Regions from separate parts of the Chryseobacterium lactis genome, predicted to be linked through region 4. Evidence: riboswitches for the same ligand, from Rfam matches in the RefSeq annotation. Region 4 holds a riboswitch; each other region holds the start of a gene.
What was found. Region 4 has a riboswitch for cobalamin ahead of EG342_RS07570 (TonB-dependent receptor plug domain-containing protein). Riboswitches for the same ligand answer to the same signal wherever they lie in the genome.
Positions count from the first base shown of each region.

Region 1 (8,355 bases), 1.2 Mb from region 4:
ATAACGACTGTGCCAATATTGGTTTAAATTATGCTGCCTGTGAAGGAAGTGTTAGTGATGGTGATAATATCATTGTCGACAATTTTGCAGTCACGGCAGGGCAGACCTATTATATACTGATTTCTTCATGGCCGGATCCACAAACAGTTCCTTATACTTTAAATGTAACTTCTCTTACGCTTTCCGTAAATGATGTACAAATGAAGAAGAAACAAACAGGAGTGTATCCTAATCCTGCAGGGAGAGATTTAAATTTTAAATCAGAAAAAGAGATCACATCTGCAACAATCTATACCATGGAAGGTAAAAAAATACAGACTCCAAAAGTGAATAATAACTCAATATCAATCGAAAGCCTTAGCACCGGAAGTTATATTGTGGAGTTTACAGACAGAGCAGGAACGACGTCTACCAAAATATTTATTAAAAAATAATCCTGAATTTTATTTTTAAGATATAAAAAGATCTCCGTCATGGAGATCTTTTTTGTATTATAAACTCTTATTTTCTTTAAAATAAAAATTAAACACCTAACAATATATGATGAAACCTTTTATCTCCGGCTCTCCAACGAGATCTCTCAAAACCTTACGGAATCTATATAAAAATACTTAATTTTACAGCATGATTTCCAAGCAGAGTATAGATAAAATTTTCTCAACGATACGGGTAGAAGAAATAGTAGGAGAGTACGTTCAGTTGAAAAGAGCAGGGTCTAATTACAAAGGACTCAGCCCGTTTCATGAGGAGAAATCTCCAAGCTTTGTCGTTTCACCAAGCAAGCAGATCTGGAAGGATTTCTCCACAGGAAAAGGGGGAACCGCTATTTCCTTTTTAATGGAAATTGAAAACTTTACTTATCCTGAGGCTCTTCGCCACGCTGCCAAAAAATATGGAATTGAAATTGAGGAAGATCAGCGTGAGATTTCTGAAGAAGCAAAACATGCGCAGACCGAAAAAGATCTGCTGTATAAGATTCATGAAATTGCCAATACCTACTTTCAGGAGATACTTTGGGATGACGAAGAAGGCAGAAATATTGGTTTTGCTTACTTTAAAGAGAGAGAGCTGAAAGATGATATCATCAAAAAATTCCAGCTTGGATATTCCCCTGAAAAGAAAAATGCCTTTACAACATATGCCCTGGAAAAGGGTTATAGCAAAGAGATTCTTGAAAAATCAGGATTATCTATCTTTCCGGAAAATACACCTGCAGGAGTCGACCGATTTCGGGAAAGAGTTATTTTCCCGATCCATAGTTTTTCAGGAAGAGTGTTGGGTTTTGGGGCCAGAATTCTAAAGAATAATGTCAAAACGGCGAAATATCTCAACTCTCCGGAAACAGAGATTTACCATAAGTCCAATGTTCTTTATGGATTAAACCAGAGTAAACAATCCATCTCAAGAAAGAATGCCTGTCTTCTTGTGGAAGGTTATATGGATGTTATTTCACTCCATATGTCAGGCATTGAAAATGTGGTGGCGAGTTCCGGAACTTCTCTCACTACAGAGCAGATTAAGTTGATTAAAAGGCTTACGGAAAACGTAACCATTCTTTTTGATGGTGATAATGCCGGTATTAAAGCAAGTTTCCGAAGTATTGATATGTTGCTTACTGAAGGGATGAACATTCGTGTATTGCTCTTCCCTGATGGCGATGACCCGGATTCCTTTGCCCGAAAGCATCCGCAGGAATATGTTGAAAAATACATCGAAAATGAAGCGATGGATTTTATCGACTTTAAAGCGGAAATCCTGTTAAGGGACATCGGAAATGATCCTATTAAAAAGGCAGAAGCAATACGTGATATCGTAAAATCGGTTTCCTTTGTACAGAATGCGCTGAAAAGGGAAGTATATCTTAAGGAAGTTTCCAATAAATTCGGCCTTTCTGAGCAGAGTCTTTTTAATGAACTGGATGTTCAGAAGCAGATCACGCAGAACCAGACTCATCATGTTCAGCAGCAGCAAAAAGAAAAAGCGGCTCCGAAGATGGAGATTGTTCCTCTGGATCAGGAGAAAGAAGACCCTTTTCTGTATGATGTTCTGTTTATGGAAAATAAACTGGTAGATCATATGCTGATGTTTGGCGACATCGTATTGAAGAGAAAAAATGATCAGAATGAAGAATACCAGATTACGGTTATTGAAGAAATTCTCCATCATTTTGACGAGGAACAATATGCCTTTTTAGTGAAAGAAAATGAAATTATTATCAACCAGGTAAAGGAGGGAATTCAGAAGGAAGAATTGAGAAGTGGAAACTTTTTTGTATCTTTTATGGATGAAGAAATTACAACAAAGGTTGTAGATGCGTTGATTCCTTTGGATGAGCTTGAAAACTGGGCTTCCAGAAATATCTATCCCCCTAATTATGGTGATAAAGTGGCAGATCAGATTAAAGGTGATGTTCTGCTGCACAAATACAGATATATTGACTATTTAATCAAGGAAACGGCAAAAGAACTTGATCAGCATAGTAGTACAGATGAAACGAAATACTTTGAACTGATCAAAAAGATTACTTTATTGAAACAGGCTTCCATACGATTGAGCAATATGATCGAATATTCTCCTATCAAAGGCATTTATGGAGATCGAAAAAGATAGTTTAAATACAATTTTTTGTATTCTGTGACAAAAAGTCCTATAAATTTTTAGGAATAAATATTGTAATTTAAACTTTGAAAAAATTTAAAATAATACATAATAGAAATATGGACATTAAAAAGGAATTCAGAGATTTCTCTGTAAAACATTTAGGAAATAACGGTTTGGTTACCGATCAGTATATGGGAATGTATGGCCCAACGAATCTTACTCCGTACATCATGGAAGAAAGAAGATTAAATGTTGCTCAAATGGACGTTTTTTCTCGTTTGATGATGGACAGAATTATCTTCCTGGGAACAGGTATTGATGATCAGGTTGCCAATATCGTGACGGCTCAGCTTTTATTCTTAGAAAGTGCAGACCCGTCTAAAGATATTCAGATCTACATCAACTCTCCTGGAGGTAGCGTGTATGCAGGTCTTGGAATTTATGACACAATGCAGATCATTAAGCCGGATGTTGCGACAATCTGTACAGGTATGGCCGCTTCAATGGGAGCTGTATTATTGGTTGCCGGAGAAAAAGGAAAACGTTCTGCTCTTAAGCACTCAAGAGTAATGATTCACCAGCCGTCAGGAGGAGCACAAGGAGTTGCTTCTGATATGGAAATCAACCTGAGAGAAATGTTGAAATTAAAGCAGGAGCTTTATGAGATCATTGGTCACCATTCAGGACAAACATATGAGTGGGTTGAAAAATCTTCTGACAGAGACTACTGGATGACTTCTGAAGAAGCAAAAGGCTACGGAATGGTAGATGAGGTTTTACAGAGATCTACAGAGAAAAAATAATTGATTGTAAAATCATAAAAAAGAAACGCACCAATCCGGTGCGTTTCTTTTTGTATCAAACTGTCAGTTTCATTAGGAATTATCTACGGTCAATGTATCAGTCCTGTTATCTGCATCCCTCGAATTGAAGAGGTGAATGTTCCCCTCCTCCGGAGGGGTGGCAAAAATTCAAAGAATTTTTGACGGGGTGGTTAACCAATACTTATTTCTTTACAACCTTGTGAATACTAGAGTTTTTGGCTGTTTTAATCTCAACAAAATACACTCCTGAGTGTAAAGACTGAATATTAATTCTTGCAGTTTGGGAAGTCATTACTTTTTGTCCGGTAACCGAATAAATATTTACTTCTTTCAGGCTATCGGTAGTGTCGATTTGAATAAAATCACTGGCCGGATTTGGGTAAATATTAAAAACTTTTTTATTCACCGTTGAGGTACCAAGTGTTGCATCAATCGCTTCTGTAGGGATAAATGGTCTTCTTTGTCCAAAGCTTAAGCCCAGCCAGTCATTATTTCCCAACTGGATCTGCGAAAGATCAGCTTTCTGTTGCCAGCTTGAGAGGTCTTTCCCTTTGTACAGTTTCCAGCTTTCCGATCCGGAAGTATTTCCGGTAAAACTATTAAGTGACAGGTTAGAAATCTGACCATTTCCTTCGGTAAAACTGAAATAAGAACTTTGACTTTGAATGAGTTGCAGCGCCTGTTCTGCATTTATACTTCCGTTGTATTGAATTCCAAAGACAAAAGAATTGGCATTTCCGGTGGTAGTGTCAGTTCCAAAATCAATCACCACAAGACTTTTATTACTTCCGGTTCCAATCCAGTTAGTAATCTGCGATGATTTGTACCATTGAGAACTATAAGCTGCAACAGGTACAGATGGCGGAGTATTGATAACGGTATCATCAGATCCGTAAGTCACCCCATACCAGTTTCCATCAACTAGCGGAGTATAGCCAACACCATTATTCCAGGTCATATTTTCTGCGCCGGGTCCGGACCAGGTAATCCAATAATCATCGGTAGAAGGAGTGTGATCATTATAAGTAAGGCTAAAAAGGAAGCCGGTAGGAATGTCAACAGCCATTTTAGGTTCTGCCGTTACAATAGCATTGATCATGTCCTCCATGGTTAAATTGTTGGAGTCAAAACGATATCCCCAGGCATAAGATTCTGGAGTATTATTGTCATTAAAATCAGTGACAAAATAAGCTTTTTTAGAACCTGTTCCCACCCAAAAACGGATGTCATTTTCTGTAAATTGAGCCCATAAAAACTGCATGCAAAACAGTAAGAAAAAGAAATAGATTTTTCTCATGATATAATTAAATTAAAGTTTTATTCCCGAAACTTATTAAATGGAAAAGGACTAATATCCTCAATCCTCAAATTAAAAGTTTTTCCAAGGCAGGTCTCCTGGCTCGCATCCTATACTAAACCTTCCCGGGATTTTGGGCCAGTGGTATGATGTAACTATAGGTAAAACAGCTTACAGTTGCGGGTACAGCTCAAGAATTGATATTCTCACTTGATTCCCTATTAATGAACAATGTTCAACCTTAAAACGCCGCAAATATATCATATAAATTCCGGAACCGTTTTGTGAATTATTTCTCTTCTTCCCCGAATGTTCGGATCGTTGAGTACAGTTGAAATTTTTAATTTGACTGATTGTTAATGAATTGGAGTTAAATGCTTTATTTGTTATGTTAATTTTGAGTTTTTGTTGTTTATATTGAATTCATTTTGGAGATTCTATTGTTAAAATATAATTATCATTGTATTTAAGATCAGTTTACAATCAATTTATACTTTCGCGCCATAAAAGTTAATATGAAAAAACTACTATTACCGGCGCTGGTTATGACCGCATTATTCTCTTGTAATAAAGATGATGACAATGCAAATAACCAGGATATCAATTATTCGAAGCTTCCTCAGGAGTTTGCTTTTACAAAAATGGCAACCATCAATGGAGTAGATGTGATCAATGGCGGATTTGGTTCCGGTGCAGCGGCTCATCCATCCAGGAAAGGAGAGTTTTATGTCATTACCGACCGTGGCCCGAATACAGATTATCTGAACGGTAAAAAGTTTTTGACCCCCAATTTTACCCCAACAATTATGCATTTTAAAATTAATGCCGAAGGAAATATTGAGGTAATCAAATATATTAAACTTAAAAATCCATCCGGGCAACCAATTACTGGATTACCAAACCCTGTAGGAATGGGAAGTACCGGAGAAGTTGCTTATGATGCAACAGGAAATGTCTTGGGAACAGATAAATATGGATTGGACAGTGAAAGTATTGTGGCAGCTCCAGACGGTACTTTCTGGGTTTCTGATGAGTATGGTCCGCATATCGTTCATTACAGCGCTGAAGGCATAGAAATGGAAAGAATAAGTCCGGTTGGAGTAAATACAGGAACGAGAAAACTGCCTGCGGTTTTAGCAAAAAGAAGAGCCAACAGAGGAATGGAAGGACTTTGCTTAACACCGGATGGAAGAACGTTGGTAGGTACTATGCAATCCATGATGTATGTTCCCAATAAAACTGCCGCAAAGAATACAACTTTAACGAGAATTGTGACTTTCGATACGGTTACCGGCCAGACTAAGCAGTTTTTATACAAGCAGGATGGTGGTGCTTCGGATTCTGTCTGTGATATTACAGCTTTAAGCAATACCGAATTCTTAGTGATAGAAAGAGATGGAAACTTTGGATCTCAGGGAGGAATCAAGAAAGTATACAGAATCAACATCGGCGGAGCAACCGATGTTACCGGATCTGATTTTACTGCCGTTGACGGAATGAAGGTGAATAATAAAGCATTGGAAGAATGTACCTGGGATGAACTTGCCACTGCAGGAATCAAAGCAGTTTCAAAAACATTAGCAGTAAATCTTGTTACAAAACTAGGGTATGAACATGATAAATTTGAAGGGATTGTTTATCTCGGAAATAATAAACTGGCTGTCTTCAATGATGATGACTTCGGAGTAGTAGATGACGGAAACGGGAACCCAAAAGCCAAAATTTTACCTAAAACAGGTAAAGTAGACAAAGGAACTATGTACGTAGTCGATATTCAATAATTAGATTTTTTTAAAGAAAACGGCGGAATCGAAGATTCCGCCGTTTTTATTGCATTATTGCTTGTTTTAGAGGTTTTTGTTGATACTTATCGTTTGATTACCTTTATCGTTTTGGCAATATCATTATCTGTATTTATCTTAACCAGGTACGTTCCGGATCCTAAAGAAGAAATATCCACTGTTCCTTTATTATCATTGATTGCTTTAGTAAGTATTTGTTGTCCTGCCATATTGTAGACCATAACTGTAAGAATCTTTTGGTCAAACGAAATATTTAAGTTGTCATGTACGGGATTAGGGTGAATTTTTAGATGGTCTGATGTTGTTGAAGTCTCATCAACTGCTAAGGTAGCCGTGGGGCAAGCCAGAGAAATAAGGGTATTTCTATTGGTGGTAGTTCCATCTGCTAATTGCCCGCTGCCATTGCTTCCACATAGCCAAGATGTACCATCTGCTTTGGTAACGAAAGTATGTTTCGTACCGGATGATATATTTTGCCAATTAGTCTCCGTTCCGTTTTGTGTTGGTACAAGAACGCTCGTATACATGGTACCATTACCTAATTGACCGAAACCATTTTCTCCCCATGCCCATAATGTTTTATCGGTTTTTATAGCAAAGACAGAACGCCCCCCAGCAGATATGTTTTGCCAATTGTTTCCTGTTCCAATTTGTACTGGTGAATGCTTATCAGCTAATGTTCCATCTCCGAGTTGTCCATAGTGATTATATCCCCAAGCCCAAAGGGTTCCGTTTGTTTTTGTGGCTACAGAATAACTATAACCGGCATCAATACTTTGCCAATCAGTAGCTGTTCCTATCTGTACCGGGATGGTTTTGTTTGTTGTTGATCCATTGCCTACTTGTCCATAGCCATTGTGTCCCCATCCCCATAGAGTTCCATCTGTTTTGATTGCCAGTGAATGACTATATCCAACACTGATGCTTTTCCAATTCGTTGCAGTTCCGATTTGTGTTGGTGTATTTCTGTCGATGGTTGTACCATCCCCCAATATTCCATCAGTATTACGTCCCCAAGCCCACAGTGTTCCGTCTGTTTTTATTGCTAACGAAATTCCATCTCCAGTACTTATACTTTTCCAATTCGTTGATGTCCCTATCTGTGTTGGAACTAGCCTGGAACTACTGGTTCCATCACCTAATTGCCCGGAAGAATTAAATCCCCACATCCAAAGGCTCCCATCTGTTTTTATTGCTGCTGAATAGCTGGAACCAGCACAGATGGTTTTCCAATCAGTAGCTGTTCCTATTTGAACCGGAGCCGATCTACTTGTTGTGGTTCCATCGCCCAATTGACTCAGACTATTAAATCCCCATGCCCATAATGTTCCATCATTTTTTATGGCCAATGAATAGTCATTCCCAGCACTGATTTCCTTGAAACATTGTCCATAAGAGAAACTATTTATTATAATGAAGATAAATAGAAAGCATAATTGTTTTTTCATAGATAAGTTTTATAATATTTTCCTACTCATTTAGCTTTTCGGATTCGCTTCGTTTGAATGGTTTCTGAACTCCATAAAAATGAATTTTTTCAAGATCAAATTAATTCATACAAGAAATTAGAGTTAATGAATGGATGAAATTAATGGGAATGTATTTTGGCAATCAAATATTGATGATTAATCATGAAATCTTAACTTTCTCAGTATCATGAAAGTTATTGTTGGAGATTTTAAGAAATAACCGTACAAGTTGTATTGTTGAAATACTCCTTATGACTTGAAAAAATAAAGAATTATTATTAATTGTTTGAAACAATTAATGTTGATGAATTAATAAAATGAAATATAAATAGTTTTGTTGATTTTCATGGTTGAGTTGATTT
Region 1 covers NZ_CP033924.1:2,964,563-2,972,917, forward strand. The annotation lists gene EG342_RS13250 (T9SS type A sorting domain-containing protein) at 1-434, shown strand, start outside; gene dnaG (DNA primase) at 625-2,610, shown strand; gene clpP (ATP-dependent Clp endopeptidase proteolytic subunit ClpP) at 2,718-3,404, shown strand; gene EG342_RS13265 (T9SS type A sorting domain-containing protein) at 3,607-4,722, opposite strand; cobalamin riboswitch at 4,794-4,981, opposite strand; gene EG342_RS13270 (esterase-like activity of phytase family protein) at 5,238-6,503, shown strand; gene EG342_RS13275 (T9SS type A sorting domain-containing protein) at 6,590-7,972, opposite strand.
Region 1: linked by a shared signal. The riboswitch ahead of EG342_RS13265 (T9SS type A sorting domain-containing protein) and the one ahead of EG342_RS07570 (TonB-dependent receptor plug domain-containing protein) in region 4 are both predicted to bind cobalamin.

Region 2 (8,355 bases), 2.6 Mb from region 4:
GCCAGTGCTCTTGAAGCCGTTACAGCTGTATTATCACTCTATCATCAGCAAATACCCCGAAACACAAACACCGAAAAAATTGACGAATCTTTTAACACCCACTTTCAAATACAACCGCCTTTAGAATACCGTGTAGAACATGTTCTCAGTAATTCTTTTGCCTTTGGCGGCAATATTTGCAGTGTAATATTCAGTACATATGATACCAGCACATCCCAACAATGACATTGTCATCTCCGCTATTGGTTTTAATAGTGTTTCTGGCACAGAAATCAATGAATATCTCAGTAACTCAGAAGGACGGTTTCCCTCGTCTATGATTATTGAAGATCATGACCCTCAACAATTTTTAAAACCTAAAGGCCAGCGTTTTCTCAACAAAGCTACATTGTTGTATTGTAACACTGCTTTTCAGGCCATTCATAACAGAGATTTAATGCAATACATTCAGAGTTCTCCGGAAAGAATCGGACTTTATGACGGTACTGAACTATCTAACCTTGAAGACTGTTTTATTTTTGATCTGACTGCCAGAAATCAGGGACCGGACAGAGTCAGCCCAATGAAAGCGCCCAGCACAATAGCTAATGCAGCAGCAAGTCAGATGGCCATACAGGCAGGTATAAAAGGCCCCAATTTCAGTGTATGTGCCGGGATGGCCGGAAGTCTTCAGGCACTAGATATAGCCTGTCTTCATTTAAAACAAAGGATGATTGACTATGGAATAGCAGCTTCTACAGAAGTTCGGAACAAATATCAGCTTTCAATCAGAAACAATCAGCAAAAGCTCTCCCCGGAACTTGGAATTTCTATGATTCTGGAACATCGCGAAACATTAGAAAAAGATGCCAGAAAACCTTTAGCCGGAATTAAGCTGATCCACTCTGAAACCTTCATGGTAAATGACCATTTTGAGTTTTATCTGTATGAAATAGTATTCCCTGTCATCCAATTATATGAGATAGATACCACCATCATTTCCGGAGGAGGATTTATGATCAATGAAAAAATATTTAACAATTTATTCAAAGAGAATCATATTGATGTAACCGTACTATATCCGGAACAACAATTCGGAGACCTGGATAATGCAGGAGGAATGTTTGGGATTGCCTATGCTATCTCAATATTTAATGGACAAAACATCCATAAAACAGATAAAAAAGACATCATAGTCTTATCTATCGACCCGTCTGGAACACTTATTTATACCATCATCGAAAAAAAATAACAGATCAAATGCCAACCATTTTAGAATCTTATCAAATCACTCAGATCTTACAATACCGATACCCTTTTTTACTTATTGACAGAGTTACTGAATATGTGAAAGATGACAGTTTAAAGGCTGTTAAGGCCGTTTCTGCAGGTGAGCCTTATTTTGCGGGACATTTCCCAAACTTTCCGATTATGCCGGGAGTTCTTATTACCGAAGCCCTTGCACAAGCCTCTTCATTAATGATGGTTTTAAATAATTTAGACTGGAAGCCCAGTGATCCCATTCCATCATTTCACACAACAACAATTGGAGTATTGGGGAATGTCCAGATCAGCTTTTTAAAATCTGTTCTCCCCGGAAGTCTTCTGGAGCTTGACGTTAAATTAGATTGGAGAAAAGGATCCGCCAGCTCTGTAAATGTCAAAGCTTCCGTAGAAGGATCTGTTTGTGCAAAAGGTAAAATAACGGTAATGTCCGTTGATCAGAATACGATATTCTCTTAGAATGAATACTCCAATTTTATTCTGTATCCCTTATGCAGGAGGATCTTCAATGTCATTTTCTAATATCGTCAGTCTCATTACTATTGAGGGGCTTGAAATCAAATGTCTTGAGCTGCCGGGAAGAGGTACCCGACATAGAGAACTGCTTCCAGCCTCTTTGGATGAGGTTGTGGATGATCTTTATTTTAAAATAAAAGATAGCCTTTTACTAAAGGAAAGACCTATCCTCATTTGGGGACATAGCATGGGAGCAATCCTGGCATTGCTGTTATCTTCCCGGTTACATACACATCAGTTCAATATGATTGGATTACTGGTTTCAGGGATGAAAGCACCTACCCATCCGTCTTCTCCGCATGCACTTTCCGAAAAAGCCAAGAATAAATTATTATCTGATCTTTTACCCATCAAATATGAGCAAAATAAGGAAGCTCCTCTTTTTCAAAGGATTTACAAAAAAAGAATAGAAATTATGGAAAAAGATGTGGAATTACTGGAAAAATACCAGATTAAAAATTGGCCGGAAATGTATCTATCCAGCCCGATAGCAGTAATTATGGGCGATGATGATGAACTCTACCCTGCTTTATCTTATTATGAAAACTGGAAGCTTCATACTTCAGGTAACACTGATTTTTTCTCTATAAAAGGCAGTCACTTTTTTCCGATGCAACATCCTGAAAAAACATCCCTTTTATTAACTCAAATACTTACACAAATCCTGAATAATCAACCTATTAATTAAAAACAAAAATAAAAATGAAAGTAAAAAAAATATTTTTCCCGGCTATTACGATAGCTTTGTTTGGAGTACTATTCTCCTGTTCCAATGATACTTTTACGCTGGAACCTATCTCAGAACCGAATGCCAAAGTATCAGCTCTATCTGTATCCAAAAATGCTTCATTACTCGCAGCCTATTTTGGGGATAATATTGATTTCAGCAATTTACCCAACTATGCCAATCAAAGTATACCAATGTATGTGTTCAGGAACAATACGCCATTTATTAATCGGATTACCGATGAAGGAGCAACATTGGGTAGAGTTTTGTTTTATGATAAAAATCTATCCAGCAACAATAAAGTTTCTTGTTCGAGCTGCCATAAACAGGAGCTGGCTTTCGGTGATAATAATAGGGCCAGCCAGGGAGTGAACGGAAATACGGGAAGGCATTCCATGAGATTAATCAATGTCAGGTTTGCTGAGGAATTTAGGGTTTTCTGGGATAAAAGAGCCACTTCTCTGGATACCCAGACTACCATCCCTATCAGAGACCACATAGAAATGGGATACAGTGGTAAAAAAGGCGCTCCCTCTTTTGATCATCTTATTAAAAAACTCCAGGGACTGGACTATTACCAGGAACTTTTTACCAGAGCCTTTGGAAGTGCTGAAATTACGGAAGAAAAAATACAAAAAGCTCTTGCTCAATTTGTGAGCAGCATTATTTCATTTGATTCAAAGTATGATGAAGGAAGAGCAGAAATCTCCTCCGAATTTCTTGATTTCCCGAATTTCACTCCGGAGGAAAACCTTGGAAAAAAACTCTATATGGAATTTCCCGTAGCTGTAGGCGGAACCCGAGCGGGGGGTGGAATGGGATGTGCAAGTTGTCATTTTGCTCCTGAATTTGGCATGACTGCCCTGAGCGGAAATAACGGTGTTATTGACAAAATAGGCAGTACCGAAAAAGATCTTAGTGTCACCAATTCTCCTTCAATGCGTGATCTTGTCAATTCTAACGGGCAACCCCATGCCCCAATGATGCATTCTGCAGTATTTTCTACATTGGAACAGGTCATTGACCATTATAACAATATTCCCAAAGAAGCCAGAACGGATAAACTGGACAATAACCTTCGTCTGAGAAGCTTAAATGCCACTCCAGAAGAAAAAAAGGCTATTATTGCATTTATGAAAACCCTTACCGGGAAAAATGTCTATAAGGATAGGAAATGGTCCAATCCTTTTATCAATCCATAAACTTATCAACAATAAAAGCTGGCTATAACCAGCTTTTATTGATATCTCCACGTCATTTTTTCAACGTGCATTCTATTGTTATTTTGTAAGTCGTCTCTTCAAAATATAGAACCAAAACAAAGGTGAAATTAAAATCTTTATCAAATTGAGAAAATAAATAGATAAAGTTGGCCTAATCCTTTAATTTTCAAATTTAAAGCCTTAATTTTGCCACGAAATTTAAAAAATTCGGATTCTTCACTGCTATGTACATGAAAAAAATGATGGTTGGGCTTTCTTTAGCACTATCTGTTACTACTATATCGGGGCAAAAAACTCCCGCGAAAAACAATAGTCTGACACCTTATAGTTATCAGACTTTCAATTGTGATAACAAAGGATATTTTGATTCCGCCAAATATAAAAAAGAGGAAATAGACGGAGTAAATAAGCTTTTGTATCAGTTCAATGGGGTTCAATTTGATACACAACCCGTTTTTAAACTTTCTAATCTTGAAGAAATTCGTAAAAACAGAGAAGAATATCTTCAGCAACTGGAAAACCAATATCAGGAAAAGAAAAAAGAATTATACAGCCTTGAAGTGATTAATCTTCCGATGTGGAAAAAATTACAGCAGGAAACCATCCAGTCTTTTGAAAATGAATATCAACTAAACAAGGAGGAAATTATTGCCTATTCTGACCCTTCGTCTCTTAAAGACAGCAAGTTTTACGGATCCTGCAAAGAGCATATTGATGCGATCTCATCTCCTGATAGAGAGAAGATGTTTACAGCATGGAAAAACTATATTGAATTGAAAAGCAAAAGCAATGCTGATCCGAAAGCAGTATTGGCAAGATTCAATGCAAAGCTGAATGATCCCCAAAAAGAAGACTACGCTTTAATCGACATGATCGGACTTAGTTTTCACAACTGTGCCAACAGTAGTTTCAGACAGAAACGTGAAGAGGAAGGAGTTGCTTACAAAGACTTCGACAAACTTTTTATTAAACTGAAAAGAACTTGCGATGAGCCATAAGATTTCTTGAAAATTGATTTTTTTTAAAAATATAATGACAGTATCCCCTTTGGATGCTGTTTTTTATTGATTTAAGTGATAAAAACTTCTGACTTTTCCCGGGAGAATTTATATTTTAACACTTGCTGAATTGCTATAAAAACTAAACTTTTTCATATCGTAACTCCGTGTGTATTCTTCACTTCAGCCATCACAAAGGTGCTGTGGGTACTTCCGATAGAATCTACTGATCCTAGCTTATTGAATACAAAATCCTGATAATGTTTCATATCCCGCACCTGAACTTTGAGTAAAAAATCAAAATCTCCGGAAATATTATAGCATTCGGCTACTTCTTCAATGAGGAGGATATCTTTTACAAATTGATTGCCTATCGCCCGGTCGTGGATTTTCAGTTTAATCTGACAAAACACAGTAAAGCCACGATTCAATTTCTCAGCTTCCAATACCGCTGCATAATGTTTGATATAGCCTTCCTGCTCCAACCTTTTAACCCGTTCAAAAACAGGAGATGGTGAGAGGTTGATTTCTTTGGCAAGCTCCTTTATCGTCAATTTAGCATTCTTTTGCAGGATTCTTAGCAGTTGAAGATCCTTTTCATCAAGTCTTTCCACAGGATATTATTCTTTTTAGCGTTGATTTTTTCAAAAATAAAGAATATTTATCTTTTAAAATAATTAAAAACAAAATTTTATCCTTAAGTTTTGAAATTACACCAATTAAACCACTCAATTATATATCTTTACACCCTATTTTGTTCTTTAAAATACTTCATCAAACGGAAGAGGTTTTACATAACGTAGATTAATAGGGAATCGTGTGAGAATCACGAGCTGTCGCGCAACTGTAAGTAACAACCAAAGGTTTTTATCCGTGTATATCCACTGCCAGAGCGGGAAGGATGATAAAAACCGTTACAAGCCAGGAGACCTGCCTGTTCTGAATTGACAATGCTTTCGCGATTTGAAGCTTTGGGTCATACAGATGATACTTTTTGAACGTGTCCCGACGTTAACGGAAAAACTACGTCCTTATTGTATCTCTCTGATTTCCTTTCTTCTTTCTCCAAAAGTATTGTGAAGCATCCAAAGAGCTTTTAAAATCATAAGTTTAATTTAAAAGTGTAAAAGAAATGCAAACACACCTTCTTGGCTATCCGCGAATTGGTAGCAACAGAGAACTAAAAAAAGCCTGTGAACAATATTGGGCAGGCAAAACATCAATTGATCAGCTTCTGGAAACCGGAAATGCAATCAGCCATCAAAACTGGAAACTTCAGCACGATGCAGGAATAGACCTTATCCCTTGTAATGATTTTTCCTATTATGATCAGGTATTGGATATGACTTTAACAATAGGAGCTATTCCCGAGCGTTATCAGGAAATAGCTTCTGATGAGTCCCGGTCTGAGCTTGACCTTTATTTTGCAATGGCGAGAGGATATCAGAAAAACGGATTAGATATTACAGCGATGGAAATGACCAAATGGTTTGATACCAACTACCATTACATCGTTCCTGAGTTTCAAAAAAATCAGTCATTTAAATTATTTTCAAACAAAATCATCAATGAATTCATTAGTGCCAAACAGGCAGGAATTAATGCAAAACCGGTTATCATTGGTTTGATTACTTATCTTCTTTTAGGAAAAGAAAAAGAGGAGAATTTTGATAAACTGGACCTGGTTTCAAACCTGCTGCCTGTTTATATTCAAATCCTGACAGAGCTTGAAAATCAAGGGGCAGAATATATCCAGTTTGATGAACCATTCCTTGCGTTAGATCTTGATAATAAAGCAAAAGAAGCCTATGAATTGGTTTACAACGAGATCAGAAAACAATTTCCAAATCTTAAAATTATTGTAGCGACTTATTTCGAAGGATTAAAAGACAACACCTCTCTTGCAGTACATCTTCCTGTTGATGTATTACATATTGATCTTGTACGAAACCCGGAACAGCTTGAAGAAATTCTACCATTGCTTCCCAGATCATTAAGTCTTTCTCTGGGCATTGTAGATGGAAGAAACATCTGGAAAAATGATTTTGAAAAATCGTTGCAGTTGGTTAAAAAGGTAATCCATGAAATTGGAACAGAAAGGATATTGATTGCTCCTTCATGTTCATTGCTTCACTCTCCTTTTGATCTTGATTCTGAAAAAGATGAGGCTATTTTATCTCCTGAAATTAAAGAATGGTTAGCTTTTGCCAAACAGAAAGTTCATGAAGTTGTTGCTTTAAAAAAATTGGCAAACAATCCTGATTATCATGCTTTACAACTGTTGGCAGAAAATAAAAAGGCCATAGAAACCCGTAAAGTTTCAACTTTAATTCACAATCAGGAAGTAAAAAACCGTATTGCTATAATCACTGAGGATGATGCGCAAAGGAGAAATCCATTTAATGTAAGAAAAGAAATTCAGCAGAAAGAATTGCAACTTCCTTTATTCCCGACCACAACGATCGGTTCATTTCCTCAAACCAAGGAAGTGAGAAGTTGGAGAGCCCAATTCAAAAAAGGAGAACTTACTGCAGAACAATATGATACTTTATTGAAACAGGAAACGGAAAGGACCATCCACTGGCAGGAAGAGATCGGAATTGATGTACTGGTTCATGGAGAATTTGAACGTAATGATATGGTTGAATATTTTGGCGAACAGCTTTCCGGATTTGCCTTTACCCAAAACGGATGGGTTCAGAGCTATGGAAGCCGTTGTGTAAAACCACCTGTCATTTACGGTGATGTACACCGCCCCCATCCTATGACGGTGTATTGGTCAGAATATGCTCAATCGGTGACAAAAAAATGGGTAAAAGGAATGTTAACCGGCCCTGTAACTATTCTTCAATGGTCTTTTGTACGGGATGATCAGCCTCGCTCATCAACGTGTAAACAAATTGCTCTCGCCATTCGTGATGAGGTGAATGACCTTGAAAAAGCAGGGATCAGAATCATCCAGATCGATGAACCCGCGATCAGAGAAGGTCTTCCGTTAAGAAAATCAGAATGGCAAACTTATCTGAAATGGGCCGTGGAAGCTTTTAGAATTTCGGCTAGTGGTGTTGAGGATGCCACTCAAATCCATACCCATATGTGTTATTCTGAATTCAACGATATTATCCAGAATATTGCAGATATGGATGCCGATGTCATTACCATAGAATGTTCCAGAAGCCAGATGGAGCTGTTAAATGCTTTCGCTGATTTTAAATATCCGAATGAAATTGGCCCCGGTGTATATGACATTCATTCTCCCAGAGTTCCTTCAAAAGAAGAAATGGTAGCACTACTGAGAAAAGCACAGGCGGTTATTCCCGCACAACAACTTTGGGTAAACCCCGATTGTGGACTAAAAACACGCCACTGGGATGAAACAGAGAAGGCTTTAAAAGCTATGGTAGAAGCCTCGCGAGAAGCCAGTCTTGAATATGCAGTTCAGGAAAAATAAAAAAAAATTTGATTGTCATAAAATCAGGGGATTAATCTCCTGATTTTTTTATTATCACAATTTATATTCCGGGAGGTTGTGTAAGAATTCATCCGCTTAAAGTTTATTAAAGAACTGATAAATATCTATTTCGCTCGAAATGTTAAGGCGTCGTCGAAGCCTGCGCTTTCTTTGTTG
Region 2 covers NZ_CP033924.1:4,332,713-4,341,067, forward strand. The annotation lists gene EG342_RS19300 (beta-ketoacyl-[acyl-carrier-protein] synthase family protein) at 1-225, shown strand, start outside; gene EG342_RS19305 (beta-ketoacyl synthase N-terminal-like domain-containing protein) at 200-1,231, shown strand; gene fabZ (3-hydroxyacyl-ACP dehydratase FabZ) at 1,240-1,722, shown strand; gene EG342_RS19315 (thioesterase II family protein) at 1,724-2,467, shown strand; gene EG342_RS19320 (cytochrome-c peroxidase) at 2,482-3,708, shown strand; gene EG342_RS19325 (hypothetical protein) at 3,960-4,727, shown strand; gene EG342_RS19330 (Lrp/AsnC family transcriptional regulator) at 4,880-5,341, opposite strand; cobalamin riboswitch at 5,496-5,679, shown strand; gene metE (5-methyltetrahydropteroyltriglutamate--homocysteine S-methyltransferase) at 5,860-8,178, shown strand; gene EG342_RS25520 (tetratricopeptide repeat protein) at 8,275-8,355, opposite strand, start outside.
Region 2: linked by a shared signal. The riboswitch ahead of metE (5-methyltetrahydropteroyltriglutamate--homocysteine S-methyltransferase) and the one ahead of EG342_RS07570 (TonB-dependent receptor plug domain-containing protein) in region 4 are both predicted to bind cobalamin.

Region 3 (8,355 bases), 2.1 Mb from region 4:
ACAATATTCAATAAATAATTTGGATTGAAAAAACACTGGATCAGTGCTGCATTAATCAAAAATTTTGTTTTGGAAACCTCCACAAAAAACAAAGCAATCACAATAACTGAGATGATGTAGACGGGATAAATCCTGTTAACCCTCTTTTTATAGAAGGTTTGCACTCCTTTAAAATTCAGAACTTTAAATTTTTCAGAATAAGAAACCGTCAGAAGAAAGGCACTTAGTACAAAAAAAATATCAACTGCCACATAGCCTTTTCCTATAATGCTTTCGATGAGATTATTTTTAAATGAAAAAAAATGAAAAAAGGTTACCCATAATGCTACAACTCCTCTAAGGCCTGTTAATGATTTGATTTCATTTTTCATGTGTAATATAAAGTGGTTATGTAATTTTCAACGGCGAAGATAAAAAAAACATTCATCTCTCTATATTATCATTCTTTAATTTATTTAATGTAAAGATTATATTATCCAGGTTTCCTTCATCAATCGCACCTTCTTTCACTACAAAGCCCTGTTTTAAAAGAAGTTGCTGAGAAGCATTATTATTTTTATGAGTATAAGCTCTCACTTCCTGAAGTTTGAGTGTATTGAATCCATAATCTAAAACAGATTTCAGCGCTTCACCCATGATTCCTCTTTGATGATAATCAGGTAACAGCTCATACCCTACTTCAGCGGTTTTTCTATCTTCTGAAAACTTCCACAGGCAAATGGTTCCGATAAGGTTTCGCTGATTTTGATAAGAAATCCCAAAGAATAAAATTTCCCGATTCTGGGTCTTTTTTTTAATAGTTAAAATAAATTCTAATGCATCATAATTGGTTTTTGGGGATTTTCTTTTCACATATTGATTGATTACCTCATTGCTTCGGATGCGTAAAATATCTTCAACATAACTCTCATCTATCTCTTTAAGGACAAATCGTTCGGTTTTTATTTCCATAGCTCAAATTTACTAAACAGGATTGATTCAAAAGGAATGTCAACTCATTCTCAAACTTTCAAATTAACTCATTTTCAAATGCCACCGCCCTAATATTCACATTTTCTCACTAAATTTGTACTGTGTATATAAATAAAGAAGATTTAGACGAATTAGAGTTTCCGCAATTGCTCGCGGAAATCTCCCCATTTGCGTATTCTCCGAAAACAAGAGAAAAAATTCTTCAACTTCGTCCCATGGAAATTGACGAGGCGGAACTTTCTTTGAAAAAAACGTCAGAATATCTGTCGAGTTTTGAAAGTTCAAATGCGATTCCGTTTGATGAATATGAAGATATTGAAAGTGAGCTGAAATTAATGCTGATTGAGAACTACCGACTGGAAAACAATGCTTTCATCAAAATAAAAACCATCACGGAACAAATCGGAAGACTGCAAAAGTTTTTCCCTACCATGCCTGAAACCTTCCCTACTTTACTGGAAGAGGTTTCTGTATTGGAATTCAGAAAAGAGATCATTGATAAAGTTGATAAAGTTTTCAACCGTTTTGGTGAGGTAAAAAATGAAGCTTCCCCTGCATTAAAAGGGATAAGAGCAGAAATCCAGCTTGCTAAGAAAGCCATTCAGGAAAATTTCAATCGTGCACTTACCACCTACGGACAGAGTGACCTTTTGGATGATATACGGGAAACAATTATCGACGACCAGAGGGTATTGGCGGTAAAATCAGGATTTAAGAAAAGAGTATCCGGAAGAACATTAGGAATTTCCAAAACCGGATCAATTACCTACATTCAGCCGGACAGTGTTGTAAAACATTACTTTAACCTTCGTGATAATGAAGAGGAAGAGAAAAAAGAGATCGACAGAGTTCTCAGGAAACTGACTACAGAACTGGCGGAGTTTCAACCTCAGCTGTGGCGATATCAGGTATATATTTTTGATCTTGACCTGACAAGGGCGAAAGCGAAATTTTCGGAGCTGATCAAGGGAATTCTTCCCAAGATCAACCGTCATAAAACATTAAGATTAAAAGACGCCTATCATCCTTTGCTGTGGTTGAGAAATAAAACAGAAAATAAAACGATTTATCCTCAAACCTTAGCCTTGACGGAACATAACAGAATTATCTGTATTTCCGGTCCTAATGCCGGCGGGAAATCCATCACACTGAAAACCGTAGGATTGTTGCAACTGATGATCCAAAGTGGTATTCTGGTTCCTGTACATCCTAAGTCTGAAATGTTTTTCTTTGAAAAAATGATGACGGATATCGGTGACAACCAATCCATTGAGAATCATCTATCGACCTATTCATCCCGATTGAAGAAAATGTCAGGAATTATCCGTGAGGCCGATTCAGACACGCTTTTACTGATTGATGAGTTCGGAACCGGTTCTGATCCTGAGCTTGGAGGTGCTCTGGCAGAAAGCTTTATGGAATACTTCTATGACAAAAAGAGTTTTGCAATCATTACGACTCACTATACCAATATTAAACTGGTTATAGAGCAACTTCCGAATGCAGAGAATGCAGCAATGCTTTTCAACGAAGAAACGCTGGAACCCATGTATAAACTGGAAGTTGGTCAGGCAGGAAGCTCATTTACCTTTGAAGTAGCGGAAAAGAATAAAATCCCAAGATTTATCATTCATTCGGCAAAGAAAAAAGTGGAGCATGATATTGTGAATCTTGATAAAACGATTGTAAAGCTTCAGCAGGAAAAATATGAGGTTGAAAAACTGAAATCTGACCTTGCAGAAAGAAAAGAATCCGTAGAAGATAAACGTGATAACCTTCAGAAACTGAATGATCAGCTTCAGCAGAAGTTATTCAATTTCCAGAAATTATATGAAGAAGAACACCGCAAACTTCAGTTCGGAAACAAAATTGAAACCTTCATCGACAGCTATACCAAAGGAAAATCAAGGAAGGATGTTGTAAAAGATTTTGTAAAGCTTCTTGAACAGGAAAAATTCAGAAAACTGGGAAGTGATCAGGATGAATCCAAACGTCTGCAGGTTGTTAAAAGGAAGATTACGCAACAACTTAAAAAGGAAGAAGTGATTGAAAAAATTGCAGAAACCAATGAAAAGTTAGAGGAAAAACGCAAAAGCGACCGTGCGGTATGGATGAAGATAGGACAACGTGTCCGTATTACGGGAAGTACCAGCGTAGGAACGATTGAGAAAATCTCCCGAAACAAAGTGATTGTCAACTACGGAACATTCAAGACTACGATTAATGCAGATGAGTTAGAACGAATTTAACTCAGTTTAAAAAATAAAAAAAGCTGTTAAACCAGCTGGGGTCGGAAGAAATTCCGACCTTTTTATATTTAAAACTTTTATAAGGATTATTGTTTATCATGTTGCGAAGTTCCACCGGACAGCATCTTTTTGCCATTTTATAGCCCGGATTAATCAATCTTAGGTCTTATTTATCAAAAGAAAACTATATTACTAATTTATTAACCCTAGAAATAATAATTTGCAGACGATCAATAAATTAGTACATTAGTCATCATAAGAAATAGATTAATGAATCACTCAAAAGCAATCATTTTTCTTAGAATGCAAAATGATCATCGGTGAAAAATCCTACTCAATAAACTCATTAAAATGCCTAAAATATTAATTATTGTACTTCTCTCACTATTTTGTCATTCTGCTTTCGGGCAAGCCCAAAAAGTAGGACAATTTGTTGAAAAATATGCCCTTGAGAATCAATTTAATGGAACGGTTTTAATTCAAAAAGATTCAAAAATAATTTATCATAAAAGTTTTGGTGTCGCTGAGCGGTCTTTCAATTCGCCGACCACAAACGATACCAAATACCAGGTTTGTTCTATAACCAAAACCTTTACTGCTGTTCTAATTCTTCAGCTTGTAGATCAAGGAAAAATTGATTTAAATAAAAAAATACTTGACTATTTACCCGATTACAAAGGGGAAGCTGGATCTAAGGTATCTATTCACCAGTTATTAAATCATACCTCCGGAATGAAAAATACAGACACAGCAAGAGATGAAAATTTTTTAAAATACGGATTAGGATTCTATAATAGACCGTATCAATTAAAAGAGATTGTAACTCAATTTTGTTCCAATCCGTTGGTGAATAAACCGGGAACAAAATTTGATTATAATAATGGAGAATATATGATCCTAGGCCGAATTTTGGAAGTTATGTATCAAATGACCTATGAAGAAATACTAAGTCAAAAAATCCTTATCCCTTTAAAAATGTACAATTCGGGGCTTATTTCTCATTATAAATTGATAGAGAATTTGGCAACCCCTTATTACAAGGATAAAAATCTTGATCATTTAATTCCAAATATTCCCATGTATGTAGGAGACTTTTCTGCTGCGGGTGCTATGTATTCCTGTACATCTGATCTTATCAAATTTAACAATGCTCTTTTTGATTATCAACTCATCAAAAAAGAAACTTTAGACAAGCTTCTGAATCCAGGTCTGGATGATTATGGATACAGTGTCTGGATTCGAGACGTTAAAAAGTACAAAAGAATGGAACGGTATGGAAAAATAGAAGGTGCAAATTGCGTATGGTTTCATTATTTGAACAATGATTTAAGTATCATTATTCTATCAAATACCAACGAGACCAACCTGGGTGATTACGCCGCAAAAATTGGAAAGACTATTCTTTAAATTCGTCCATTTAATTTATATATTTGGGAAATCAAAAATTTGTAATGATGATTTCTGTAAACAAAGCATTCTATTTATCCGCTTTCAGCATTTTTTCTTTGGCATTCGTTAAAGGTCAGAATAAAGTTCCTTTCGGTGTTGTAAAAGCTGAAGAAGGATACGCCAATGTACGCGTTCATAAGGATAACTACAGAAAAATTGTAGATAAAATCCGCATGCGTAAAGGGGATGTATTTGTTTACGTAAAACCCGCTCCCGGAGAAACGGAGTGGATCTGGATTAAATATCCTGAAAAACAGGATGAGGATAAACCCTTCGTAAGGTATGAAACCCTTGATAAGGAAGGAATGGTTAATAAAGAGCGTATTGCCTATATCGATCAGCTTCCGGCATACACGCCTTCGAAATCTAAAAACGGGAAATCAATGATATTCACAGATAATTCTGATCCTAAAGTCCCTACGGCCCAAAGAAGTAAAGTCGTTATCGATGTGTACCCTTCCAACGCCGGGTACCGTAAAAAGGAAAAAGATGCTGAAGGTAAAATCCTTACTATTGATAAAATAAAGCCCTGGGGAATCGGCAATGATCTTCCGGAAGGAATGACTGAAATTAAATCAATCAGAGTTCAGCAACCCGGACGAGGTTCCGTTTTTGTAAGAGAAGCTATCAAAAATATGTTCCAGCCTACGATGGATTTCAATAATGTAGCGGTAACTGCTCTGGACAACGACAATATCTTTCTTTATATGACCAATGGTTCGGGAGAATACAGATATACGACTCTTTGGACGATCAAAAAAGGAAGAGTGATCAGTCAGATTATTTATCATAATCCGGAATAATTTCATTATTTTTGCACCCGAAAAGTTTTACCACTTATTCATCACAGAAACTGGTTCTGCTTAACCGCAGATTAAAAGGGAATCGTGTGAAAATCACGGACTGTCGCGCAACTGTAAAGTAACTGAAGTCTTTTATAAAAAGATCCACTGTGCGAGGCATGGGAAGGAGATAAAAGATGTTACAAGTCAGGAGACCTGCCTTTTTCTTAAACAAGCAACTTTCGCGATCTGAAGTTATATTGATCTGATGGATGTTTCAGGGATTTCTAAGGTTCCTGTCATTATTCTGTTGTTTTAATAGATTTCATTTCGCTTTAATTAATAATGAAATATGACTACAGAAGAAAGAATTGAAGCATCCGAAACAAGAATCTTTAAAGCAGTTTTCCCGAACACAACCAATCATTATGATACTCTTTTCGGAGGTACAGCAATGCAGCTGATGGATGAAGTAGCCTTCATCACCGCTACCCGCTTTGCAAGAAAAAGAGTGGTAACGGTAAGCAGTGATAAAATCGATTTTAAAAAACCTATACCTGCAGGAACGATTGTTGAGTTGATCGGAAAAGTTTCTTACGTTGGAAAGACCAGTATGAAAGTAAACGTTGAGATCTTCACCGAACAGATGTACTCTTATGAAAGAGAAAAAGCCATTGTCGGGGATTTCACTTTTGTAGCGATTGACGAATTTAAAAAGCCAATCCAAATTCTATAATAAAAGTTTCGGGCGGCCTTTGGCCGCCCGAAACTATTTACTCAATACAGTTCTCACACGAAAGAAGCCGACTAAATAGTCGGCTCTATATATTATTTAAATTCTAAATTACTTCTGTACTTTCTCTGTTTCCAAACTTCTGCTCAATAGCAATTCAAAAGCCTCACCCATTTCATCTGATGCTCTGCTGATGGCATTTTCAAGCATATTTCTGATTTGTTTTTCGGTCACTCCGGCTTCTGTCCAGCTTTTTCCTGAAGTGTGAGAATTCAGGATGAAAGGCATAATTCTGTCGATAGAACATGCAAAAATAGCATCCGGTGTTTTTTCTTCTTCAAACTCAAGCCATAAATTAAAGAATTCCGTACGCAGTGGCTCATCCAGAATCCCGAAAATCTTTTGAGCAGAAATCTTTTCTCGCTCGAATTTTCCAACCATGGCTTTCTCATCAAATAAGAAAGTATCACCGGCTTCAATTTCCACCAGATCATGTATTGAAAGCATTCTTATTACTCTCAGTAAATCAATATCCGCACGGTTTTTCGCATATGGAAAAAGAATCTGAGCCAGGATAATAATCTGCCACGAGTGTTCTGCAGTGTTTTCTCTTCTGGAATCATCTGCATTATAATTTCTTCTCTGCACGTTCTTCAAAGCATCTACGGCCAGAATAAAATCGATCTCTTTCTGTATCTTCATTGTATTATCTATTATATTTATCTGCAGGATAAACTTTAGTTTTAGTCACCCATTTATTATTTATTTTCTCTTTGGTAATCACCTTTACACGACTTTCTTCCGTCATATCTTCCTCTTTCTCTAATACTGACTCTAATCCTTTATTCGGAACCACTTCATATTCTGTGGTAAAAATTCTGCAACAACCGGATTTTCCTGTAGAAATAAGACGCTTTCTCTTATAATCTACATTAAATAGTCCCAGCGCATTAGAAGCAAGATCTGTCAGTTCTTTACTTTTCACAAAAGCCATTCTTGTACTATTGAATACATAGACATCGTAGGAATCGCTTTGATAATTTCCGTTATTTCCGTTTCTTATCGCAATATCTTCCGTTCCATCGAAATTAAAGTCATCAATGATAACAGGACTTTGCTGCTCTGTCAATTGTATTAGCTTTCCGGATGTAGGTTTTTGATTTTCATTTAATTCTATAACCAGTTCTTCAGAAGTAAAAGTCTGAACCTTGGTGTTTTTATTGTCAAATAATTCTACTGTTCCTTTATCATGACACCTCCCATCGTAGCAATTTTCTACATTGATGATGACAGTATAGTTTTTAGAGGCATTTTTCACCTCAAATTTGTATTGTCCGAAACATAAAGGTCCCAATAAAACAAGAGTCGATAAACTCTTATATACATTAAATCTTTTCATAGTAATAGTAAAAATGGATTGATGTGTTAAAAAAATTTCATAACAAAAATACAAATCATACTATCGATTTCAAAATATAATTGATGAATAGGATCTCTCAGCATGATATAAAAGCTGTTTTTTCAAAAGGAAAGAAATGAATCTGCTGCTACAATACAAATTTAAAATTGGACATTTGATGCATTTGCCTTTACATTTTAAGTCAAAAATCTATCTCTTTTAAAGAATTCTTTATTTTTAAAAAAACCAGTACAAAATTTATTACACTGATTAACAGATAATTAAATAATTTATTTTAAAAATTTCACTACTTTGTATTGCATAATACCATTTTATTTACATATCTTTGTAATGTAAAATTAGAATACGCTCAACTAGCTAGGAGTATTATTCTAAAAATATAACTAATTAACAAAACTTATCAAAGATGAATACTGAAAATACCAAAGCGCAAATGCGAAAAGGAATTCTGGAATTCTGTATTTTAAGTCTCATCAATCATCGTGAAATGTATGTTTCCGACCTTATAGATGAACTAAAAAAAGGAAAACTGGATGTTGTGGAAGGTACCCTCTACCCTCTTCTCACTAGACTTAAAAACGGAGAATTTCTCTCCTACAGATGGGAAGAATCTACCGGAGGACCACCCAGAAAATATTATCAGATCACAGAGAAAGGAAAGCTTTTCCTGAATGAACTTTTAAATACGTGGAATGAGCTGACTGCTTCAGTAAACCAAATCACCCAACAAAATTAAAAACAAAGCTATGA
Region 3 covers NZ_CP033924.1:5,275,262-5,283,616, forward strand. The annotation lists gene EG342_RS23505 (acyltransferase family protein) at 1-371, opposite strand, end outside; gene EG342_RS23510 (GNAT family N-acetyltransferase) at 424-951, opposite strand; gene EG342_RS23515 (endonuclease MutS2) at 1,074-3,221, shown strand; gene EG342_RS23520 (serine hydrolase domain-containing protein) at 3,573-4,628, shown strand; gene EG342_RS23525 (hypothetical protein) at 4,673-5,473, shown strand; cobalamin riboswitch at 5,508-5,690, shown strand; gene EG342_RS23530 (acyl-CoA thioesterase) at 5,805-6,188, shown strand; gene EG342_RS23535 (HD domain-containing protein) at 6,297-6,887, opposite strand; gene EG342_RS23540 (XAC2610-related protein) at 6,892-7,584, opposite strand; gene EG342_RS23545 (PadR family transcriptional regulator) at 8,012-8,341, shown strand; gene EG342_RS23550 (PspC domain-containing protein) at 8,352-8,355, shown strand, end outside.
Region 3: linked by a shared signal. The riboswitch ahead of EG342_RS23530 (acyl-CoA thioesterase) and the one ahead of EG342_RS07570 (TonB-dependent receptor plug domain-containing protein) in region 4 are both predicted to bind cobalamin.

Region 4 (8,355 bases):
GGAACTCCTATTTTCGGAATTGATGTCTGGGAACATGCGTATTATTTGAAATATCAGAACAAAAGAGCAGATTATCTTACCGCTATCTGGAATGTTACGAACTGGAAAGAAATCAGCAGAAGATATGACGAAGCTTTAAGCAAGAAGTAATCTGATGAAATTATTTTACAGCATACTTTTTACTTTATATATGGTACTAAGACCTTTAGTGCCAGTGGTAGAGTATGCTGTAAATTATGACTATATCAAAAACGTTTTATGTGTTAATAAAAGCAAGCCGGAACTTCATTGCAATGGAAAATGTTACCTGAGCAAAGAGCTGGCAAAAGCTAACGATACCGAATCTTTACCATTCAATAAGGTAAAAAACTCAGGTCAGAAGATTCTCGATATTTATATTCTGCCTGAAATTACAAAAGTTGCTGTCACAGGAAAAATTCCTTTTTTCAATTTCAGCTTTACTTACAAAACAGATTATTCTTTTCTGTTTCTGAAACACATTTTCAGACCACCGGTTTTTTAAGTTCAACTATTCACTTATAAAAAAATTAACCACAAAAGTTACAGGAGTTTATTTAGGAGATCTTAAGTAAGCTTAATCCCATGTGGAGAATGCTCACCAATTTGAAAATCTTTGATTTTACAAAAAGCTTGAGTGTACTTCTAATTAACCTTACAATAACTTAATTGTTATAAAATTTTCTGTGGTAAAAGATGAATGTTTCGGCATTCAACATATTTCTATTGTATTCACTCAACTAAAAAATCAATAATGAAAATGTATAAACTTTTTGTAATGAGTGTATTGTTGATGGTGGTTTCATGTACTATTGACAAAACAAATTACGAAGATGAGCTCAATACAGCGGTTCCGGAATATTATGAGTTTAAAGAAGCGGCTGTTGTTACTAAAGATGAGTTTAAAATAAGTATTGAAGCACTAAACGGAACATTTTATCAGGGATATAATGAAATCCGTCTGAAAATTATCAATGCTCAAACCAATGAAAACATCAGCGTATCGAACGTCACTTTTTTACCTGTCATAACCCATCCTGATGGAAACCGGACTTCATGTCCAAACAGGTATAACCTGGAATATAAATCTGCGGGGCACTATTATTCCGGATATTCTGTATTTACAGATATAAGTAACGCATCCGCAAACTGGAAAATAGAGGTAAACTTCACTGTAAACCAAAAAACATATTCGGTCAATAAAGATATTTCTGTTCGGGAGCAGATCAATAGAAACCTGAATATGACCTCATTTACAGGAAATGATGGGGAGAAATACATTATTGCACTTATTTCACCGCAAAAACCAAAGGTGGCAGAAAATCAGCTAGTTGCTGGGATTTATAAGTATAATCTACCTAATGGGACAGGGGATTCTTTACCATTTTCATATGCTGAGGTGGTCGGTTATACTTTACAGTTGGATCCGAGAATGCCTGAACCTTCCATGGGAAATCACTCTTCCCCCAATAATAAGGATTTGATACAGGGAAATAACGGATTGTACTATGGAGTGGTGAACTATACGATGACAGGAAACTGGACCTTAAACTTCATTTTGCTAAATAAAAACGGGAAAATTATCAAAGGAACCAAGGTCTCTACTGATTTTACCCCAGGTGTACAGGGCGCAAAAAGTGAACTTTTTATTGATACTTTATTCTAACCCATGAAGAAAATTGGATTTATCCTGATTTTTTTGGGACTGACAATACATGCTCAAAACAGGCAGGTATCAAAAGACAGCACAGCAGTTTTGGAAGAGGTAAAGGTAAAAGGGGACAAAAAGAAAATAGAAACAAAAATGAAAATGGCTGTTTCTGTAGACGAGTTTCTGGCATCTTCCGATAAGATAAGTTTTATTAAACGAGGTGCCTATGCCTGGGAACCGTTACTCAATAATATGGGTACAGAGCGTTCTACGGTGACGATTGACGGAATGCACATTTTTGGTGCATGTACTGATAAAATGGATCCTGTGACTTCATATCTGGAAACCAATAACCTTTCCGCTATTGACATAAAATCAGGTCAGGAAGGTAGTTTAAACGGTGCTACCGTTGCAGGAAGTATTGATCTGAAAAGAAAAAATACTCCTTTTAGCCTCCAAAAAAAATGGAATGGCTCGTACCAGACGGGTTTTGAGTTTAATAATAAACAGGTTTTCAATCTTGGAGCTATATCGTATTCAAGCAATAAGCTGGTCGTAGATGGTAGCATTTCCCTCCGGAAGGCAGAAAATTATTACGATGGAAATAATAATGAGGTCAACCATTCGCAATACAATAAATTCAATACCGGAATTGGGATAGCGTATAAAACCACTGCTTTATCATCCGTACGAGTAGACGCCATTTTTGATATGGCAAAAAATGTAGGATTCCCGGCATTACCTATGGATTTATCACTTTCACGGGCTATGATTACCTCTGCATCGTTTAAGCAATTATTTAACGAAAGCCTGGTGAAATCGTGGGATACAAAAATCTATTTCAATGCTATAGAGCATTATATGGATGATACCAAACGTCCCGAAAATCTCGTGCATATGGATATGCCCGGTTGGAGCACGACTTATGGACTGGTTTCTACAGTAAGCCTGAAAAAAGAGCGCTATGCTTCGGAAATTCAACTCAATGCCTATGATAATGTATCGATTGCCGAAATGCGAATGTATCCGCAAGACAGGAAAAACAGAACCATGTTCGCGTATAGCTGGCCTTGGGTGACGACTCGTTTTGTCGGACTTTCAATGAATAATATATGGGATATATCAGAGCATGGTAGTTTGAGTTTTGGAGGATCTTTAGGACTGAATTATAATGAGTCCAGATATGCAGAGTTCAACTGGATTTTTCATCCGGGAGCACCTCAGCAAAAAACAAGAGTACTGCCTGCTTTGCATGCCGGTTACCAATGGAATAAGGATCATTTTAATTTTTCTGTAGGAACAGGTTACGGGCACAGAGCTCCTTCTGTTTCTGAAGGATATGGATATTATATTTATAACAGTTTTGACCGCTATGATTATATCGGAAATCCGGATTTGAAAAATGAAATTTCCTATGAAACCAATGCCAGTGCAGGTTTTAAAAATGATAAAATAAGCATTGAAGCCAAAGTGAACTATTTCTATATTCAGAATTATATTATTGGAAGGATTTTAAGCTTGGGAAGCCCGATGAATTATCAGTCAGTGGGAGTGAAAGCCTATACTTCCCTGGACCATGCCACTATTTTTAATATGTCTCTGAATGCCGGTTACAATATTATCCAGGATCTGCACTGGAAAGGAACATTAACTTATGCACGTGGCCGTGATGACAACGGAAAAAATTTACCTTTCATCCGCCCGTTGAGCTACCAGACTTCTTTACATTTTATGCACCGTAATTTTGGATTTCAAACTTCTGTTAACGGTGACTTTATCCAGCTCAATTACAGCCCGGAATATGGAGAAGATCAAACACCGGCTTATACGATCTGGAACTTCTCTATGGATTATACTTTTAAGATTAAACAATTCAAAACAGTAGTTCAGATTGGAGCGGAAAACCTTTTAAACAAATATTACAGCACCTATGCAGACTGGGGAAATATTCCAAGAATGGGTCGAAACATTTTTACCTCTTTAAAATTCAGCTTTTAAAAATGGTGAAATAGATTCCCTCTACTTTATTAAAAAACAACAATTTAAACAATTTAAAACAATGCAACATTTAAAAAAATATCTATTATTATCAGCTTTTACACTAGGATTAACTTCTTGTCAGAATAGTGATGATAATCCTGTCGCTAATAATGTAACTCTTGAATTTAATAATACGTTTAAAAATCAGACGATTGTACTGGGCGAGGCAGCTTCAGGAACAGCTACTGTAAATACTTCCGCAGAAGGGCAACTTCATCATTTTTCAGAATTGAAATATGTAATCAGTAATATCCGTCTTGTAAAAGCAGATGGAAACGAAATCCCTTATAAAGTAAATGACCTGGATCAGGGAGCAACTGTGGTGGATCAGTCGAAACCTGAAACTCTTCGTTACATTTTAGGGAATATACCTTCCGGAGAATATAAAAAGATAAAATTCGGTTTGGGTATAAAAAAAGAACTTAATATTTTAGATCAGCTAAGATTTCCTAAATTTTATGCAACTGCCGGAGCCAATGATACTCAAATGATGTGGGAATGGGGAGCAGGATATCGTTTCACGAAACTGGAAGGGTTTTATGGTACGGACAATAAACAAATGTCAATCCATACCGGTAGCACTATAAAAGGCTCTGAGGGTAACTACACGCAAGGTGTAGATGCTTACAGAGATATTACATTGGACCTCCCAAAGAATGCTATTGTTGATAATAAAGCTCCTAAAATTTCCATTAAAGCAGATTTTGATAAGCTTTTAACCGGTAAAATCAATACCATCGTTCTTACTTCAGGAACAGGGATGGACGGTAATGCAACCCCCAACATTCATACAGCGAATCAGATGGTGAAGTTTGTAGATAACATTGGAGGCAATGGTTCAGGGGATATTTCCGGGATGTTTTCGGTGAGCAGTGTTGAAAACTAGAAATCAGAACATCATTCTTTTTACTTTTAAAATGAAAAAAATCTTCAGTATTTTATCCGTCCTCATCCTGTTAATATCTTGTAATAATGATTATTATGAGCCTCTTTCCAATGAGAATCCTGAGATTTCGCTCAATATTCCGTTCGGATTTCCTGAACTTAATAAGTCGGTGAGTTCCAATAAGCCTACAAAATATGGTATTGAGCTGGGTGAAAAACTATTTCAGGAAAAGAGGTTGAGCGCAGACAATACTATTTCGTGTTCCAGTTGTCATATTCAGTCCAATGCTTTTGCGGATCATAATGCACAGGCGATAGGTATTCAGAGCAGAGTAGGATTACGAAATGCACCGGCGGTTCAGAATATGATGTTTATGAAGTTTTATAATTGGGATGGTAATATTCTTCAATTGGAGAAGCAGCCATTGGTACCTATCATTACCCATGAAGAAATGGGTTCTTCCATTCTGGAGGTGATCGGGAAAATCAAAGATGACCTCATTTATAAAGATTTATTCAGAAAGACCTTCGGAGATGAGAACGTTACGCCTGAAAGAATTTATAAAAGTATTGCTCAGTATGAGTATACATTGGTTTCTGCCAACAGTAAATATGATAAGATAAAGCGAGGTGAAGATGAAAAATTTGCGGAAAGTGAAACACAAGGTTATGTAACTTTTCAACAGAAGTGTGTAAGCTGTCATAGTACAGAGTTATTTACCGATCAGAGTTTCAGAAACATTGGATTTCCTGTTAATCCGAATACCAATGAAGCCGGACGTGGAAGAGTTACCGGAATTCCGGAAGACTATATGAGTTTTAGGGTTCCCTCATTACGGAATGTGGAATATACAGCTCCTTACGGAAGTTTTGGACAGTTTCCAACATTGAGAGCTGTTCTTGATTATTTTGATAAAGGGGTTCTGAATGCCGATAACCTGGATCCCGTTTTTAAACAGAATGGGAATAGAATACCGCTTACAGAACAGGAAAAAATCAACCTTATTTCGTTTATGAAAACATTGAGCGATCGTGAATTTGTGAAAAAATAATCTATGTAGAAACTCACTTCATGACCGTTTGTAAATCGACTCAATACAATCAGGATTCGAGGTTTTAATTAATGAAAGATTCCGTTATATTTTTAACGGAATCTTTTTGTTTATCCATTTGATAATCATTTTATTCTGCGTCGCATTGTATCTTGCCGGAATTTTCTATCTTTGCCGGAATTTGGTGAGCCATAATAAGCTCTTAAAAGGGAATCCGGTGAAGATCCGGAACAGACCCGCTGCTGTAAGCTCCGCACCAAAGTTTTTGAAAAATAAATCCACTGTTTTGTAATGGGAAGGATTTCAAAAATGGAGTAAGTCAGAAGACCTGCCAGAAAATTAATCGTTTGACGCTTTCGTGGAATAAAGCTTAGGACAACAATGATACTGTGCAGTGACTACTGTGCTTTGTCGTTGCTTTCTTACATCCATTAGCGTCATCATTATCCTAAATGAGCTAATGGTGGCAAAACAGACTACATTACAACTGCATAAAGTCGTTTTCACAGTATTTGTGTTGACTTCTCAATTTCTATTTTCTCAATCGAAGAAAAACGACAGTATCAAAGAAAAAGCAATTAAGGCTGTCAATATTTATAAAAAGAATTTTAAAGAAATTCTCCCAGCCCAGACCTTACAGGGTGAGGAATTGGAAAGACTGAACAGTCACTCAGTTGCCGATGCCTTACGGTATTTTTCCGGAGTGCAAATCAAAGATTACGGTGGAATAGGAGGATTGAAAACGGTTAATATCCGAAGCATGGGAAGTCAGCATGTTGGGGTCTTTTATGACGGAATTCAGTTAGGAAACGCTCAAAACGGATTAGTCGATCTGGGACGGTATTCTCTGGATGACCTGGAAGAAATATCGTTATACAACGGACAGAAAAGTGAAATTTTCCAACCTGCCAAAGACTTTGGTTCCTCGGGATCTATTTATTTACAACCTAAAACACCTGTATTTACCGGAACGAAAAAGACGAATCTTGTCATCAGGGCAAAAAGTGCTTCCATTGATTTATTTAATCCTTCCTTTCGCTTGGAACAAAAAATTTCACCCAGAATTTCTGCAAGTTTTAGTGGTGAATTTCTCCAAAGTGACGGTATTTACAGATATCGCTATACCAGAAAATATCCTAACGGAAAAACGGCTAATGATACCATTGCCAAAAGATATGATTCCGATATCAAAGCAAAACGTTTTGAAACATCCGTGAACGGAACTGTAAACAACGGAAGCTGGAACATCCGGGGATATGGCTATCTGTCAGATCGTGGTATCCCGGCTCCTATTGTCAACAACCGCTTTAAAGCGAGAGGAGCAAGAATGATTGATGAAAATTACTTTGTACAAGCCAATCTGAGGAAAAAACTGTTTCCAAAATTCGAAACCCAGCTCAAGGCAAAATTTGCTTATGATTACACCCATTTTAATGATACTGTACTATCACAAGCGGTTTACCCTTCACAAAATACTTATATCCAACGGGAAGTGTATCTTTCCTCTTCCAATATATATTCTATAAATTCCAATTGGGATGTTAGTGTAAGCGGAGACTTTCAGTACAATAATCTGGATGCCGACCTGAAGAACTTTTCTTATCCAACCCGATATACAACATTAGTTGCATTGGCTACCACCTATCAGTGGAATCGGTTCAAGTTTTTAGGAAGTCTCCTGGGTACATTTACTTTTGAAGAAGTAAGAAAAAATAAAAGACCCGACGACAGGAGAGAGTGGACGCCTGCTTTATTTATGAGTTATCAGCCTGAGGCAGTTCCGGAACTTACACTAAGGGCTTTCTACAAAAAGATTTTCAGGCTTCCTACTTTTAATGATCTGTATTATACGAATGTTGGAAGTACTTTCCTGGAACCTGAATTTACCTTTCAGCATGACATTGGATTTACTTATCAGAAAAAATATGATCATCCCATATTGAAAGGATTCTATGTAAAAGTAGACGGGTATTATAACAAAGTAAAGGATAAAATTGTTGCAGTTCCTACGACGAACATGTTCCGCTGGATGATGCTGAATCTTGGAAAGGTAGAAATCATCGGAGTTGATATTAATGCACAGGCAGAAATCATGTTGGGAGTAGTGAAGCTTAAACCTTTATTATCCTACACCTATCAAAGTGCTAAAGATAAAACGGATAAAGGTTATGGACTTGATCCCGGTGATACCTTTTATAATGCACAAATTCCTTATACCCCTCTGCATAGCGGTTCTTTTACAATGATGGCCGATTATAAGGACTGGAGCTTCAATTACAGTGTTATCTATGTCGGAAAGCGCTATGATGGACAACTGGATAATATTCAATACAATTTTGTACAACCCTGGTATACTCATGACCTTTCTATTCAAAAGAAAATGAACCTGGCCGGACATCCTTTTAAAATCAATCTCGAAATGAACAATGTCTTTAATCAATATTATGATGTTGTCAAAAATTATCCTATGCCCGGAAGAAACTTCAGGCTCTCCTTAAACTTTAACTTATGAGAAAACTGAATATTTACTTTTTACTTTTTGCACTGGTTTCTCTTGTTGCCTGCCGTACCGATGAAATTGTAATCCCCATGGAGGTGGTGGAAGGACTTGCACCCGCTGAAAACACAGCTATAAAAGGATTCTATGTCTTGAATGAAGGAAATATGGGAAGCAATAAATGCACCCTGGATTTTTTCGATTATACAAAG
Region 4 covers NZ_CP033924.1:1,760,281-1,768,635, forward strand. The annotation lists gene EG342_RS07540 (superoxide dismutase) at 1-150, shown strand, start outside; gene EG342_RS07545 (hypothetical protein) at 155-523, shown strand; gene EG342_RS07550 (hypothetical protein) at 773-1,684, shown strand; gene EG342_RS07555 (TonB-dependent receptor plug domain-containing protein) at 1,688-3,667, shown strand; gene EG342_RS07560 (MbnP family protein) at 3,729-4,595, shown strand; gene EG342_RS07565 (cytochrome-c peroxidase) at 4,627-5,646, shown strand; cobalamin riboswitch at 5,812-5,996, shown strand; gene EG342_RS07570 (TonB-dependent receptor plug domain-containing protein) at 6,107-8,158, shown strand; gene EG342_RS07575 (YncE family protein) at 8,155-8,355, shown strand, end outside.